4 regions of the Rhodococcus huquni genome follow, and region 4 is predicted to be linked to each of the others. Evidence: riboswitches for the same ligand, from Rfam matches in the RefSeq annotation. Region 4 holds a riboswitch; each other region holds the start of a gene.

Region 1 (3,942 bases), on a different contig from region 4:
CGGTTCCCGGGTTGATCTGCATGAACAGATCGGCCTTGTCGGCGGTCGCGTTGCGGCGCGGATCGACGACGATCAGCTTCGCCCCCACCTTCACCCGGTCGAGGAGCCGAAGAAACAGGATCGGGTGGCAGTCGGCCATGTTGGCGCCGATGACGAAGAAGACGTCTGCCTTGTCGAAATCCTGGTAGGACCCGGGCGGGCCGTCCGCGCCGAGGGACTGCTTGTAGCCGGTGCCGGCACTGGCCATGCACAAGCGCGAATTGGACTCGATCTGGTTGGTTCCGACGAACCCCTTCGCCAGTTTGTTGATCAGGTACTGCGCCTCGATGGACATCTGACCGGACACGTAGAAGGAGAGTGCGTCCGGGCCATGCTCGTCGAGAATGCCCTTCAATCGGTGCGCGGTATCCCGAATCGCCTGCCGGGCCGGCACTGCGAGAGGTTGTTCCCCTCGCCGCTCTCGAACGTAGCCGGACTCCATTCGCCCATCGGCCGCCAGCATCTCCGCACTGGTGGCCCCCTTGGTGCACAAACGCCCGAAGTTGGTCGGGTGCGTCTTGTCACCGGCAGCCTTGAGGACCTTGCGCCGACCGGTCTCCGGGTCGGTCTCCACCTCGAGGACCATCCCGCAGCCGACACCGCAGTACGAGCAGGCAGTCTTCACCGTGGACGTACCGGCTTTCTGCTGCATCGACGCGCTCCTCACCTGCCCGGCATGCGCCACCCAGAGGCGGCGCGCGGCCTGTATCAATGCTGCAGGCGCGCGTGTTTCGTCGGGATTAACCCAGGTGAGGGTTCGATGACGTCTCGAGCACCGAACTCGCGTCGTTGCGGTGAGGGCTGGTCACGCGTTGCGTGTCAGGACCCGAGCGGGGCCCCGACCGTGAACGGCGCACCGAACGGATCGCGAATCTCAGCGGTACGTCCGTAGGGCATGTCGGCGGCGTCCTCCGCCTGACCGCCCTGCTCGCGGGCTACGGCAACGGCACGGTCGGCGTCCTCGACCTGGAACAAGGTGCCCCACGAAGACGGAGGGGCATCCGGAACGCCCATGATTCCACCGATCTCGTGGCCGTCCGGCCTACGCAGGAAAGTGAAGTCCACGTCACCCAGGTCGTCGTTTCCGTCCAGCGTGAAGTCGAACACGGTGGAGTAGAACTCCCGGGCGGGGCCGGGGTTCGGGGTCACGAGGTCGTTGCGGAGCAACGCACCGGGCTCGTTGACCAATGCGCAGCCCACGTGGTCCTTCCCTTGCCACAAACCGAACTGGCCCCCGGAAGGATCGACGATGATCGCCATGCGACCGAAGTTCATCACATCCATGGCGTCGACCAGCACGTTCCCGCCTGCCTCCCGGACACGAGCCAAGCTGGCGTCGACGTCGTCGGTGGCGAGGTAGACGTTCCACCAGAAGTCCTTGGCATCGGGATCCGGATTGGGCATGAGCGCGGCCACGTCTTTTCCGCGCAGCCGACACATCGTGTATCGACCCGTCTCCTCAGTGCCGACGTCGAACTCCCAGCCGAAGAGGGCGCCGTAGAAGGAGATGGCCTTGTCCAGATCAGGAATGCCTAGATCGAGCCATGTCGGTGTGCCGAGCGGTTGATTGGTGGTGACTTCACTCATCGCTACTGCTCCCGTGCTTGTCGGTGTGCTGCATAGTGGGGCGTGCCCGGTCGGCGCCGATCTCAACCGATCCGCCTACGACGGTAGGCCGGGGGTACGACACGGATCCGGTGTTACAGTCCTCGACGCGTTGGTTTCCGTCGGCTTTCGGCCGTCGGATCGTAAGAGGGAATCCGGTTCGAATCCGGAACTGCCCCGCAGCGGTATGTGGAAACGACCGTGGTCATCAGCACTGAGTCCGCTCGACTCGGGAAGCGACCACCAGTAGGTGCCTGCCCGAGTTCTCGGGAGGCGTGTCGACGAGTCCGAAGACCTGCCACCGCGGCCGCGCCACCGGCGTGGTCGCTTGTCGACTTCGTGGGACACAGTTGACGAGAGATGCGGACGGTGTCGTTCGTGTGTCTTCGCTCGCGGGTGCCCGGATGTGGTCAGGCAGTACTCGATCACATCAGGAAGAGCCGACGAATGCGCAGAACCTCAGTGGCCGCACTGACGGTCGCGTCCCTCGCCGCACTGTTCGTGGTTTCACTGTTCGCCCTGATGCTCGGAACGGCGCACATAGCGTGGACGGACGTCTGTCACATCGTCTGGGCGGAGATCACGGGCGGCGACATCGCTGCGGCCGACGTTCCGAACTACCGCATCATCGTCGATACGCGGCTGCCCCGCGTCCTGCTGGCCATCCTCGTGGGTGCCGGTCTGAGTGCTGTCGGGCTGGTAGTTCAAGCCATGGTGCGGAACGCGTTGGCCGACCCGTACGTCCTCGGAATCTCGTCCGGCGCATCCGTGGGTGCCACGTCGGTGGTCCTGTTCGGCACGTTCGGCGTGCTCGGTATCTACGCCTTGTCCACCGCTGCCTTCGTCGGTGCCCTCGCAGCAACCCTGCTCGTCTACCTCATGGCACGCTCGGCCGCCGGCCTCGTCCCCTTGCGACTCGTACTCACCGGCACTGTGCTGGGGTACGGGTTCTCGGCGATCACGACGGTGCTGGTCTTCCTCGCCCCGCACGGCGACGGCGCTCGCAGTGTGATGTTCTGGCTGCTCGGGAGCCTTTCGGCGGCGAGGTGGGAGCTGGTGCCACTGGCCGCGATAGTGACCACGGTCGGCCTCGCCGCGATCGCCTGGTCCGCCCGACACCTCAATGCACTGTCGATGGGAGACGAAGTCAGCGCCGCCCTCGGCCTCGACGCATCGAAGTTTCGAATCATGCTTTTCGTCGTCGCGGCCGCGATGACGGGCTGCTTCGTCTCGATCTGCGGCGCCGTGGGTTTCGTCGGCTTGGTCGTGCCTCACGTTGCCCGAATCCTCGTTGGCGCGGACCACACGCGGTTGATCGTCGTGACTCCGATCCTCGGCGCAGTCTTCCTCGTCACCGCGGACCTGCTGGCTCGAACCGTTGTTCCGCCACAAGAACTTCCGCTCGGCGCGATCACCGCCGCCGTCGGCGTTCCGGTGTTCATCGCACTCATGCGGCGTCGCGGCGCACTGATGGGAGCAAACTGATGCGCGTCGACTACCACGACGTCGAGGTCTCGATCGGCGGCCGAGCGATCGTGCAGGACGTCACCTTGACCGTCCCTTCGGGTGATTTCATCGGAATCGTCGGACCCAACGGCAGTGGCAAGTCGACTCTGCTGCGGTGCCTGTACCGGGCGCTGTCCCCGTCCTCGGGAACAGTCTCGGTCGACGGCAGCGACAACCGAGCAATCAGTATGCGGGACAATGCCCGTCAAGTGGCTGCACTGACCCAGGAAGCTCCGCTTCACTTCGATTTCACCGCTGCCGAAATAGTCGCCACCGGCCGCCTGCCGCACGGTGGAACCTTCACGCGAGACCGGGCGAACGATCGACGCGTCTGCGCCGAAGCAACCGCCATGGCGGGTGCCGACGACCTGACGGAACGGACGTTCTCGTCACTGTCGGGTGGAGAACGCCAACGCGTCCTCATCGCCCGCGCGTTCGCACAGGAACCGAACGTCCTCGTACTCGACGAGCCCACGAACCATCTCGACGTCCACCACCAATACGCCGTGCTCACCGCAGCCCGCACGCTCGGTGTCACCGCCATCGCCGCGCTGCACGATCTGAATCTCGCAGCACAGTATTGCGATCGCATCTTCGTGCTCGGCGCCGGACGTCTCGTCTGCTCAGGCACTCCCCACGACGTGATCACTCCCGAAGTACTGCGTCGCCACTTCACGATCGGCGGCCACATCGTCACCCACCCGAGACTGGGTGTGCCCCAGATCATCTTCGACGAGAAAGAGGGCCCATGAGCCGACACATCCGGACATGGACGACTGCTGTGGCAGTGGC
Region 2 (3,942 bases), on a different contig from region 4:
TGCCGTACTCGAGTTCGTTCGAACGCCCCAGCGTGAGGTCTTGGCGTCCCGCTTCGAGGAAGCTTTCGAGCATGACTCCCACAACGCCCTTCTCGCCGTTCTCGATTCGTTCGGCGAGGTCCGTCACCACGTCCACCTGCTTTTCGTGGTTCTTGGAGCTGTTTCCGTGGCTGGCGTCCACCACCATCCGCTCGGGCAGGTTCGCCTTACGCAGCCGCGCAGTCGTGTCCGCGACCGTCTCGGCGTCGTAGTTCGGTCCCTGCGTGCCGCCGCGCAGAATGACATGGCAGTCGGGGTTGCCGGCTGTCTTCACCAGTGCAGCATGGCCGTCGAGATCGGTTCCGGGGAACACGTGACTGGCCGCGGCAGCCCGCGATCCGTCGACGGCGACCTGTACATCACCCTCGGTCGAGTTCTTGATTCCCACCGGCATCGACAGCGCACTGCACAACTGGCGGTGTACCTGACTCGCCGCGGTGCGCGCCCCGATGGCGCCGTACGACACGAGGTCCGCAATGTACTGCGGCAGAATCGGATCGAGGAACTCACAGCCGACCGGAAGTCCGAGACCCGAGATGTCGAGTAGCAGTTTGCGTCCGATCCGCAGACCGCTGTCGATGTCGAAGGTCCCGTCGAGGTGAGGGTCGTTGAGCAGGCCCTTCCACCCCAACGTGGTGCGCGGCTTCTCGAAGTACACCCGCATGACGATGTGCAGGTCGTCGCGAAGTTCCTCCGCCTTCGAAGCGAGAAGGCGCGCGTAGTCCATGGCGGCTGCCGGATCGTGCACCGAGCACGGGCCGACCACGACCAGCAGACGGTCGTCTTCGCCGTTCAGGATGTCGACGGTGTTCGCGCGACCCGTTCGGACCGTTGCGGACGCGACGTCGTCCGGGCGCAGTTCTTCCCGCACGACGGATGGCGGCACGAGCGGACTGAGCGAGACAGTTCGCTGACTGTCGAGTGAGTTGTCGAGAGTGAGGGACATGGTGTCGGTTTCCTGTTCCGACCGACCCTCGAAGAATTCGAAGAGCTCCGACGAGCCGGTCTGCGATCCGGCTCGTGGGGTGGGAGGTCAGCGCGTGGTTACACCGACCGACCCACCCGGGGCCGGCCTGCTAAACCAGAAATATGCGCGCTGCATGCCGACCAGACTAACCACTTGTCCGGTTCGGCGCCAATGGGGCGGCTTCGCCGCCTGTGAGTGGCTAGCGAGTCCAGACACTCGCAGACCGCGCACGGGGCCGAAGGCCGTATGCTGGGGCCTGCAGCTGGTTCGCCCGGTGCGGTCGTGAGGAGCCCCGAAGACCACACTCGGCGTCGAAGCGCGTAGTCGCCCGCAAACGGTGACGCGCGTGAGAGGGAATCCGGTGAAATTCCGGAACTGTCCCGCAGCGGTGAGCAGGAACGACCGCCGTCACCACGCACTGGGCATCAGCCTGGGAAGCGACGGCCATTAGGTCCGATGTCGTCACATCGGCTGCCTGTGAGTCCGAAGACCTGCCGACTGTGTCGGGCACGCCGTGCCCGACGGTTCACTGCCTCGTGGATTGGGCGTGTAGACCTCCGCGCTTACTGCAAGAACCCAGGGCTCGAGAGGTGTACCCGCTTGCCGGTGGTGTCCCATACCGCTACGCAACTGGAGAATTTCGTGACACTTTCATTCACCGCGACCGTGCTGGGCTCCCCTCGCATCGGTCCGAACCGTGAACTCAAGAAGGCCGTCGAGGGCTACTGGGCGGGCAAGGTCGACGCAGCCGCCCTCGAGTCGGTGGCTGCCGACCTCCGCGCTCGTAACTGGACCGAGCTGCGCGACGCCGGCCTCGATTCGATACCGATCAACACGTTCTCGTACTACGACCACGTGCTCGATACCGCCGCCATGCTCGGCGCGCTGCCCGAGCGGGTTGCCGGTATCGAGACTGCGCTCGACCGGTATTTCGCCGCTGCACGCGGCAACGACACCGTCGCACCCCTCGAGATGACCAAGTGGTTCGACACCAACTACCACTACCTCGTTCCGGAAATTTCGCCGACCACCACGTTCTCGCTGGATCCGTCCAAGGTGCTCGCCGAGCTCGAAGAGGCACGTGCGCTGGATATTCCGGCTCGCCCGGTGATCGTCGGCCCCGTGACGTTCCTACTTCTCTCGAAGTCCGTCGGGGCCGATGCGCCGCTACTCGACCGCATCGACGAACTTCTGCCGCTGTACGCCGAACTGCTCGCGCTCCTCGCCGAGAACGGCGCTCAATGGGTGCAGATCGACGAACCTGCACTCGTCGCGGACCGCACGGCCGAGGAGATCGCAATCGCCAAGCGGGTATACGACTCGCTTTCGGGACTCGAACAACGCCCCGCAATCCTCGTGGCGTCCTACTTCGGTGGTCTCGGCGATGCTCTTCCCGCTCTCGCCGCCACCGGAATCGAAGGATTGGCAGTCGATCTCGTGACAGGCGCCGACTCACTGGGGTCCGTGCCGGAGCTGACTCGCAAGCACATCGTCGCCGGGGTGGTCGACGGGCGCAACGTCTGGCGTACGGACCTGGAGAAGGCACTTTCCACCGTCGGCACTCTTCTCGGGTCCACGGGCACGCTCGCGGTATCGACGTCGTGCTCCTTGCTCCACGTCCCGTACACGCTCGATGCCGAGACGGGAATCGACAAGGCGCTGCGCTCGTGGTTGGCGTTCGGCACTGAGAAGGTACGCGAGGTGGTTGCCCTCGGCACCGCGCTCACGAAGGGCCGGGAGAGCGTCGAGGACGAGTTCGCGCTGGCGCGGGCTGCCGCCTCGACACGAAACAGCGATCCGCGTCTGCACGACGCCGACCTGCGGAGCCGTCTGGCAGACATCGTCGAATCCGATGCGGGTCGCAGTCCGGCTGCCCAGCGACGTGAAGCTCAGGCCGCGTTGAACCTGCCCCTTCTCCCGACCACGACGATCGGGTCCTACCCGCAGACGACCAAGATCAGGGTGGCGCGCGCCGCCCTGCGCAAGGGCGAGATCGACCAGGCCGAGTACTTGTCGCGGATGCGCGCGGAGATCGCCGACGTCGTTGCATTGCAGGAGAAGCTGGACATCGACGTCCTGGTACACGGCGAGCCAGAGCGCAACGACATGGTTCAGTACTTCGCCGAGCAGTTGGACGGGTTCTTCGCAACGGCGAACGGCTGGGTCCAGTCGTACGGAAGCCGCTGTGTCCGTCCGCCGATCCTCTACGGCGATGTGCGCCGACCGAGCGCCATGACCACCTCGTGGATCACGTACGCGCAGAGCCTCACCGATCGTCCTGTCAAGGGAATGCTCACCGGGCCGGTGACCATTCTGGCGTGGTCCTTCGTGCGTGACGATCAACCGCTGGCGGACTCCGCCGATCAGGTCGCTCTCGCCATCCGCGAGGAAACGGTGGATCTTCAGGAAGCGGGCGTCAAGATCGTCCAGGTGGACGAACCCGCACTGCGCGAACTGCTCCCACTACGTGCGGCGCACCAACCCGCGTACCTGGACTGGTCGGTGGGATCGTTCCGCCTCGCAACGTCCGGCGTGGCCGACGAGACGCAGATCCACACGCACCTGTGCTACTCGGAGTTCGGCGAGGTCATCGACGCCATCGCCAAGCTGGACGCGGACGTGACATCGATCGAGGCCGCCCGTTCGCACATGGAGGTGCTCGACGATCTCAATGCCGTGGGCTTCGATCTCGGGGTCGGCCCCGGCGTGTACGACATCCACTCTCCGCGGGTGCCGAGCGTGGACGAGATCGCAGCGTCGCTGCGTGAAGCACTGAAGGCCGTTCCGGTGGAACGGCTGTGGGTCAACCCAGACTGCGGCCTGAAGACGCGAGGGTCTGCCGAAGTCGAGGCGTCACTGCGCAACCTGGTCGACGCGGCAAAGTTGGTCCGCGCCGAGCTGTAAGCGGCTCCGCCGCCTGTGAGTGGTCAGCGAGT
Region 3 (3,942 bases), on a different contig from region 4:
GTGACGGACTGACCCCGAGGAGTCCGGCGCCGTGGCCGAGTTGGAAGACGAACGTCAGCACTCCGAATGTGGCGGCGAGGCTGATTCCCGCCATCAGTACGGCCTTGATGGGCAAGACGATCGACCCGAACGCCAGGAACAGCAGGATCAGCGTCGAGATCACCATGATCGCCACCATCACCGGCAGCCACTCGACGATGGCCGCGTTGCCGTCGTCCACCGTGGCCTGTCCGCCGCCCACGAGAATCTCGGTGCCTTCGGGTGCATCGAGGGCCCGCAGGCTCGATACGACGTCGCTCTGTTGGTCGGTGTCCGCACCCTCGGAGTACGTCACCTGGACAGCGGCGAGTTCGGCGTTGGACGCCACCATTCTCGCTCCGCTCACCCCGTCGATGCCTTGCGCAGCGGTGGCGACCTCCGTGGCTTCGGCAGGCGTGGGAGCCCCGCCGTCCAACCCCTGAAGGATGACGGTGGCGCCGTTTCCGGTCGTGGGGAAGTCGTTGACCAAGGTGTCGGTGGCGGTTCGCGCCGAATCGTTCTCGGGCAGCGCCGTGTAGGTGACCTCGCCGAGTGTGGCCTTGGTGAGCGGCGCGGCCAGCACCAGGAGGCCGATCACGATGGTGACAGCGACCGCGACCGGCTTACCCATCACTCGGGTCACCACCGAACCCCAGAACTTGCGGGCCCGTTCCTCGCCACGCTTGGCGGCATCCTTGCGCCAGCTGAGCGCGTTGATGCGGTGGCCGAGAATGGCGAGCAGAGCGGGCACAGCGGTCAACGACAGGAGCGCTGCACTGGCCACTGCCGCAATCGCGCCGAAGCCGAGCGACTTGATCACGTCCTGCGGGAACACGAGCATTCCGGAGAAGGCGCAGATCAGCAGTAGACCAGAGAAGAGGACGGTGCGGCCGGCGGTGAGCACCGTGCGCTTGGTGGCCTCCAACGGCGTTGCCCCGGCGTCGAGTTCCTCCCGGAAGCGTCCGACGACGAACAGTCCGTAGTCGATCGCCAGACCCAGCCCCAACAGGGATGCGACGTTGATGGAGAACGAACTGACGTCGGTGAACATCGTCAGCAATCGCAGAGTGGCGAGGGCACTGAAGATCGAGAGCAATCCGACGAACACCGGAACTGCGGCGGCGACCAGGCCGCCGAAGATGAACACGAGCATGATGAGCGTGACAGGCAGCGCGATGCCCTCGGCGAGAACGAGGTCACTCTGGAGCCGGTTGTTGAACGCGACGCCGACCACCGAGTTTCCCGCGAACTGGACGTCCACGCCGGGCACTTCGAGTTTGGGCAGCAGGTCGTTGAAGTTGGCGACGTCGATGCCGGCGTCCGGGTCGACGGTGATGGCAGCGGAGGCCATCGAGCCGTCATTGGAGGTCATCTGAGCTTTGGCCGGGCCCTCGGCGCTCCAATACGAGTTCACCGAATGGGTGGGCACCTCGTCCTGGAATGCGGCCAGGTTCTCGCTGACTGCCGGACCGATGTCGTCGAGCGTCTTGCCTTCGGGCGGCGTGTAGATGGCGATGATGTCCGGCGTCTGCGGACCGAGGTTGTCCTCGACGATCTGGGCGACCTCTGCCGATTGACTGCCCGGGTCGACGAATCCACCTTGACTGAGCTTCGAGAACACTCCGGTGCCCCACACACCGCTCACGACCACTGCGAGTACCGCGAGAGTCAGCACCCACCACTTCCGTGTGACGACGAGCGAGGCCCAACGTGTCATGCGTTCTCTCCGGATCGGTAGATATCGGTGAATGGTTTTCGGTTCTGCCGACTGTAGTAGCGGTGCGACGGGTGGGGCAGGTGAGTGATCGGGGTCTCGGTGGTGCGTTCGATCATCGATTCGGGCATACTCGACACCCACGCGCAGCCATTCGTAGGGGGAAGCCGGTCCGAATCCGGCGCTGACCCGCAACGGTAGGTGATCGATCACGCCATTCAGGCGCACGATCACGAGCCCGATTACCCGTCGAACGGTGTGTGACCCCAGTTCGTCGTGGTCTACGAAACGGAGTCCTGCCCGTCCCGCGGCGATGGTCCGCGAGTTGGCCGGTCGTTGGTTCGTGGCTCTGAGCCCCCAATGAGGTTTGTATGCGCTTTTCACCACTGCTTCGCAGTGCGGTCTTCGTCGCTGCGTCCACAGTCCTGGTCGCCGGATGTTCGCGCGGTGAGGCCGTCCAGGAGTCGGAATCGGCGGAGGCGTTCGCCGAGCCGGTGTCGATCACCAACTGTGATCGGACTCAGGTATTCGATTCGCCGCCACAGCGAATCGTCTCGATGAACGATCACGTCACCGAGGTGCTCATCGAGATGGGTGTGGGCGACCGGATCGTCGGAATGGGGTACCAGGACGCCACCCCACTTCCCGAATTCGCGGACGAGTTCTCGAAGATCCAGGGCTTGGCCCACGAGTACCCCACGTCGGAACAGATTCTCGATCTGGATCCCGACCTCGTTGTCGGCGGCATGAAGAGTTCGTTCAACGAGAAGGAAGGCCGCTCACGCGACGCGCTCGAAGACAAGGGGATCGCGACCTTCCTGTTCTCGGAATACTGCGGAACGGGATTCCCGGACATCGGCATGCTCACCAACGACTACACGCAACTCGGGCAGATTCTCGGCGCGGAACCAGCAGCCGCGCAGGTCTCCGGCAGGGTGGTCGACGGCCTCGAGCAGGTGCGCGGCAGGATCGGCGATGCTGCCCCCGTGCCCACCTTCTTCTACGACTCGGGTGAGGACGTCCCGATGACCGTCGGCGGGGTCGGTGTGGGCCAGTTGATCGCCGACTATTCGGGCGCGATCAATCTCTTCTCCGAAGGGGAGAAGCCCTACCCGAACAGCACGTGGGAAACCATTGGTGAGCGCGCACCCGAGGCGATCGTCGTTCTCGACTACGGCGACAAGAACGCGCAGCAGAAGATCGACTTCCTGAAGTCCCAGCCCATCATGGCGACGACGCCGGCCGTGCAGAACGATCGATTCATCGTGGTTCCCCTCGACGACTTCTTCGAGAGCCCACGACTCCTGGGGTCGGCCCAGACGATCGCGGAGGCCCTTCATCCCGATCGGATGTCGCAGCCGTGACGTCCACCGTGCAGGCGCGCCGGCCGGCGCCGTCGGCACCGAGTGAAGATCGACAGCCCCGGCGCCTCGGATTCGGTGTGCTGCTCGTATTTCTCACCGCGGGCCTGCTGTTCGTACTCGGGCTCGGGGTGTCGTTCGGATCGGTGCGCATTCCGATCGGTGATGTGTGGGCCATCGTTGCGCACACGGTGGTTCCGGACAGCTTCGAACCCTGGTGGTCTGCGGCTCGTGAATCCATCGTCGTGGACTCGCGTCTGCCACGGGCTGTCACCGCTGCGGTGGTGGGCGCGGCGCTCGCCCTTGCGGGTGGCGTTGCGCAGGCGGTCACCCGCAATCCGCTCGCCGATCCCTATCTGCTCGGAGTGTCGTCGGGTGCCGGCTTCGGTGTCGTTCTCGTGATGGTCCTCGGCGTGGGCGCAGGTGCGCTCGGCGCCTTCACGATCCCGCTCGCAGCGTTCGTCGGCGCCATGGTGCCGCTGTTTCTGTCACTGGCGATAGGCGGGCGATATCCGCAGCCCACCGCGATCATTCTCGTCGGTGTTGCCCTTGCTCAGGTCTTTTCTGCACTCATCACCTTCACGATGCTGGTCATCGCGAACGAGAACCAGCTCAGCGGGGTGCTGCACTGGCTGGCCGGTGGTCTCGGTGATGCGCGCTGGTCCACATCGGTGTTCCCGGCGCTGGCGCTCCTGATCGTCGGTACCGCCATCCTGCTCGGTGCCGGTCGGATGGATCTGCTGAAGACAGGGGACGACGGCGCCGCGGCCCTCGGCATGAACGTCCGCAGGTTTCGAGTGGTGCAACTGCTCGGAGTGTCCGTGCTGGCCGGTGCGGCCGTGTCGGTGG
Region 4 (3,942 bases):
TTCACGTGGGTTGAACGTGTGTGACATTGGTCCGGGGGCGGGAGGGGGTCAGGGCAGGGTTCGGAGGAAACGTTCGACGACCTCGCGGTATCGATCCGGCTGATCGTCGTGCACGAGGTGGCCGGCTTCGGCTATACGTACGTATTGCGCCGCAGGATGATCGTCTGCCATACGCCGCATCTGTCCGGCCGGCGTAATCGTGTACTCGCCTTCGATCAACAACGCCGGCACCTCGACGTCGTACCATTGATCCCAGAAGTGCCGTCCACCCCACTCCTCGGAGATGTCGCGGAACGTCGCGACCTCACCGTGCAGATACCAACCGTCGGCCCGCTCTTCGAACGCATCGAGGAAGTAGCGACCCGCGACGGGCCCGAAGTATTCGATGGCCGCCGCTTCGGTCGGGAACGGTTGCGGCCATTCCTCGATCATCGCCGCCCAATCGCGTGCCGTGCGGCCACGGAAGTCGGGTGCCATGTCTTCCAATACGAGTGCGCGAACCCTCTCGGGACGGGCTGCCGCGAACGTCCACGCGTGCAGAGCACCCATGGAATGCCCGATCACGATCATCGGTTCCCGAATCGACTTCACATTGGTGTCGAGATCCATCACGAACGACTCGGTGGTCAACTCGTCCGGCTCCGGCCGACCGTGCCCGGCGGCATCGAACGTGTACACGTGACCGTGATTTCGCAGCCACGGGACCTGACGGCGCCAGGTTCGGGCGCTGCCCATCAAGCCGTGCAACAGCAGAATCGGCGGGCCGTCCCCGCCCTCGTCGTGAAGCGCACCATCGTCCGACACGGGTGCCACGCTAGCGGAGTAGCCTCACCGACATGGCTGTCGTCAAGATCAATGCAATCGAAATCCCCGAGGGTGCGGGCGCCGAGCTCGAGAAGCGCTTCGCCAATCGCGCGCACGCCGTCGAGAATTCACCGGGCTTCCTCGGCTTCCAGCTGCTGCGCCCCGTCAAGGGCGAGAACCGCTACTTCGTGGTCACCCAGTGGGAGACGGAGGAGGCATTCGCAGAGTGGCGCGACGGCCCCGCACGCGACGCACACGCCGGTGAACGCCAGAAGCCTGTCGCCTCCGGTGCGTCGCTGCTCGAGTTCGAGGTCGTGCTGGACGTCGCCGCCAAGAGCTGACCGACACCCGAGCTGATTGACACCGACTGCCTGCCGGTGTCAAAGTTCGCAGGACAACGCGATGATTCGACAGGAATCCGGTGCAATTCCGGAGCGGTCGCGCCACTGAACAGCCAGATACTGTCGGTCGTCGCCAGGACCTAGGGGACGCGAAATCCCAGGAGGAACCACCGTGGCAATTGCCTACTCTCCCGATACCCGGATCGACGGCTCCAAGCTGGCCGTCATCGCCTTTGCAGTCGTACTGCTCTCGATGCTTGCGCTGTACATCGTCGGGTTCGACCAGGGAGCAGTGTCTCGTACCGGCATGTTCATGCACGAGCTCATGCACGACGGGCGCCACCTGATGGGTCTGCCTTGCCACTGACGACTGGTGCACACATCCAGTCGGAGTCCTTCACCAAGCTCCTGATCCGCGGTCTCCTTGCCGGCCTGATCGCCGGAATCCTCGCCGGCGGCGTGGCATTCGTGCTCGGCGAACCGCACGTGGATTCTGCGATCGCGCTGGAGGAATCGGCTGCGGCCGAAGGCCACGATCACGGCGCCGCCGAAGCAGCTGCCGAAGGTGGGCACTCGCACGACGAAGAAGACGCACTTGTCAGCCGCGACGGCCAGAAGGGCGGCCTCTTCCTGGCGACCGCGTTGGCGGGGCTTGCACTGGGCGCCATCTTCGCGGTGGTTCTGCACTATGCCCGGCGCCTCACTGCGATCTCCGGCGCGCTTCTTGCGATGATCCTCGCCGGTCTCGGCTGGCTGGCGATCGAAGCGGTTCCCTTCTTCAAGTACCCGGCCAATCCGCCTGCGGTCGGCGATCCCGACACCATCGATCAGCGCACGTGGCTGTGGCTCGCCACCGTTCTCCTCGGTCTGCTGGCTGTCACCGTCGCCGTGTTCGTCGCGAGGCGCGTAAACAACGGGAATCTCCTCTCGCTTCGGGTCATCGCCCCGGTGTCAGCATTCCTCGCGGTCGTCGTCATCGGGTACCTGGTCTTGCCGAGCATCAACGAGGTCGGCGAAGATTTCCCCGCCACTCTCCTGTGGGAGTTCAGGCTGTCGTCCCTCGCGACCCAGGCAACGCTCTGGTTGGTGTTGGGCGCGGCATTCGCTTTCCTCACCGATCGCGCAGCGAAGGGTGCCGTCGTCGCTCAGGAGAACGTGCGCCGATAGACCACCGTCGCGAATCCATAGACGACGAGCGGAGCTCCGAGGCACTCCCGACAGGTCCGGTGTCTCGGCCTCTGGTACGGGTAGCGACTCACTCTCCTGGGTGATGTGAATCCGTTTTCAGCGCACGAACATCGAAGTATGTCCACGGAACAGGTAGAAGCCTCGAGCGTTCCGCGATCCGTCGATCGCGCCTACTGGTTGCTCGTACTCGCACTCGCGGCCGGTGTGGTCGAGATGATCGCGCAGGCGTCCACTGCATTACAGCAACCAGAGGTCGACGTTCCGATGCTGTCGCTGCAGTTGTGCATGCGACTGACCGTCTACGCGGCTGTGCTCTTCGTGATGGGTCGTTTTCGTCAGGGCAAGCGCTGGGCGCGAATGGCCCTCGGGTTCGGACTGGGCGTCGCGGGGATCGCTTCCCTGATCAGCGAACCACTCGCCTGGGCATTCTCCGGTGACCCCCTGCCGACGCTCACGCAAGAATTGGCGGTGATCGCGTGCGCCCGCACAATCCACATCGTGGCGGTGGTCGGTGCCGTCGTACTCATGCTCGCTCCTGAAGCCAACCGATACTTCGGTTCGCAGCGGCGCTCGAATCGACTCCGCGCGCTCGGGTCCGCGGAGTAACGTCGAACGAGTCGGGCATGCGCTCGACGAGACGCGGCGCTCACCCTCAGGGGGCACGTATGGCTCTTGTATATACGCCGAACCGGCACATCACCGACTCCATCGGCATCGCACTGTTCGCGGTGGGTGCCGTTTTGCTGGCACTACTCACTTTGTACCTGGTCGGATTCGACCAGGGAGCAATCTCCCGTAGCGGCATGTTCATGCACGAACTGATGCACGACGGCCGCCACCTGATGGGACTCCCCTGCCACTGACCAGGTGTGCAAGTGCCTCCGATCATCCCGAGCGGAGCAATAGATGGGTACTCAGTCCACCCGAGCCGAGTTCGACTCGGTGTCCGATCGCGTAGCCGAATACAACCCCGTACGCGGCGAGTCCCTCGACTCCCCGTACGAGCTGTCCAACGAGTCCTTCGATGCTCTCCGGCATGTACTCCACGACGTAGGGGGACAACCCGCACTACCCGTCGAGTACAAGGAGAAGGTCGAGGAAGACTGGGAGATGAACACCTACGTCACCTGCGAATGTTTGGGATGGCGAGGGGTGTGGAATTCCGAAGAACGTCGCCGAGCCGAGAACGACCTCGGCGCGACGCTGTACTTCGGGCTCCCCTATTACGCGCGGTGGATCACGGTCGCCGCGAAGACTCTTGTCAACAAGGGCGTCATCACACCCGACGAGTTGTCGGCCAAGCTCGACGAAGTGAGAGCGCGAATGCACGAGGCCCAGCGATGAGAAGCTTCGAGATCGGGGACCGCGTGCGAGTCCGCGAGTCCACGTCCATGTTTCACACCCGCACCCAGGCCTTCATCCGCGGGCACACCGGCGTGATCGTGGAACACCGACCCGAGTGGGTCATCCCCGAGGACGAAGCGTGGGGCAGAGAGGACGGCCGACAGGAACCGTTCTACGTTGTCCGATTCAAGCAAGCCGACCTGTGGGACCGATACACGGGATTCGAGGTCGACACCCTGGAAACCGAATGTTCCGAGCGTTGGTT

Evidence for each region. A riboswitch is a leader RNA that binds a small molecule or an ion and turns the genes downstream of it on or off. The one in region 4 is predicted to bind cobalamin.
Region 1: another riboswitch for cobalamin. It lies ahead of ACZI8R_RS04840 (FecCD family ABC transporter permease); the one in region 4 lies ahead of ACZI8R_RS19680 (CbtB domain-containing protein).
Region 2: another riboswitch for cobalamin. It lies ahead of metE (5-methyltetrahydropteroyltriglutamate--homocysteine S-methyltransferase); the one in region 4 lies ahead of ACZI8R_RS19680 (CbtB domain-containing protein).
Region 3: another riboswitch for cobalamin. It lies ahead of ACZI8R_RS06815 (ABC transporter substrate-binding protein); the one in region 4 lies ahead of ACZI8R_RS19680 (CbtB domain-containing protein).

Annotation. Positions count from the first base shown of each region.
Region 1 is NZ_JBUYWE010000002.1:271,304-275,245, forward strand. Features, by position in the region: gene ACZI8R_RS04830 (bifunctional nitrate reductase/sulfite reductase flavoprotein subunit alpha) at 1-691, opposite strand, end outside; gene ACZI8R_RS04835 (VOC family protein) at 859-1,626, opposite strand; cobalamin riboswitch at 1,741-1,961, shown strand; gene ACZI8R_RS04840 (FecCD family ABC transporter permease) at 2,092-3,129, shown strand; gene ACZI8R_RS04845 (ABC transporter ATP-binding protein) at 3,129-3,902, shown strand; gene ACZI8R_RS04850 (ABC transporter substrate-binding protein) at 3,899-3,942, shown strand, end outside.
Region 2 is NZ_JBUYWE010000005.1:286,069-290,010, reverse strand. Features, by position in the region: gene ACZI8R_RS12540 (3-deoxy-7-phosphoheptulonate synthase) at 1-985, opposite strand, end outside; cobalamin riboswitch at 1,325-1,519, shown strand; gene metE (5-methyltetrahydropteroyltriglutamate--homocysteine S-methyltransferase) at 1,649-3,910, shown strand.
Region 3 is NZ_JBUYWE010000003.1:60,719-64,660, reverse strand. Features, by position in the region: gene ACZI8R_RS06820 (MMPL family transporter) at 1-1,735, opposite strand, end outside; cobalamin riboswitch at 1,828-2,000, shown strand; gene ACZI8R_RS06815 (ABC transporter substrate-binding protein) at 2,104-3,096, shown strand; gene ACZI8R_RS06810 (FecCD family ABC transporter permease) at 3,105-3,942, shown strand, end outside.
Region 4 is NZ_JBUYWE010000014.1:50,804-54,745, reverse strand. Features, by position in the region: gene ACZI8R_RS19690 (alpha/beta fold hydrolase) at 49-804, opposite strand; gene mhuD (mycobilin-forming heme oxygenase MhuD) at 837-1,145, shown strand; cobalamin riboswitch at 1,163-1,287, shown strand; gene ACZI8R_RS19680 (CbtB domain-containing protein) at 1,318-1,512, shown strand; gene ACZI8R_RS19675 (CbtA family protein) at 1,503-2,312, shown strand; gene ACZI8R_RS19670 (hypothetical protein) at 2,451-2,939, shown strand; gene ACZI8R_RS19665 (CbtB domain-containing protein) at 2,999-3,196, shown strand; gene ACZI8R_RS19660 (hypothetical protein) at 3,240-3,677, shown strand; gene ACZI8R_RS19655 (SH3-like domain-containing protein) at 3,674-3,942, shown strand, end outside.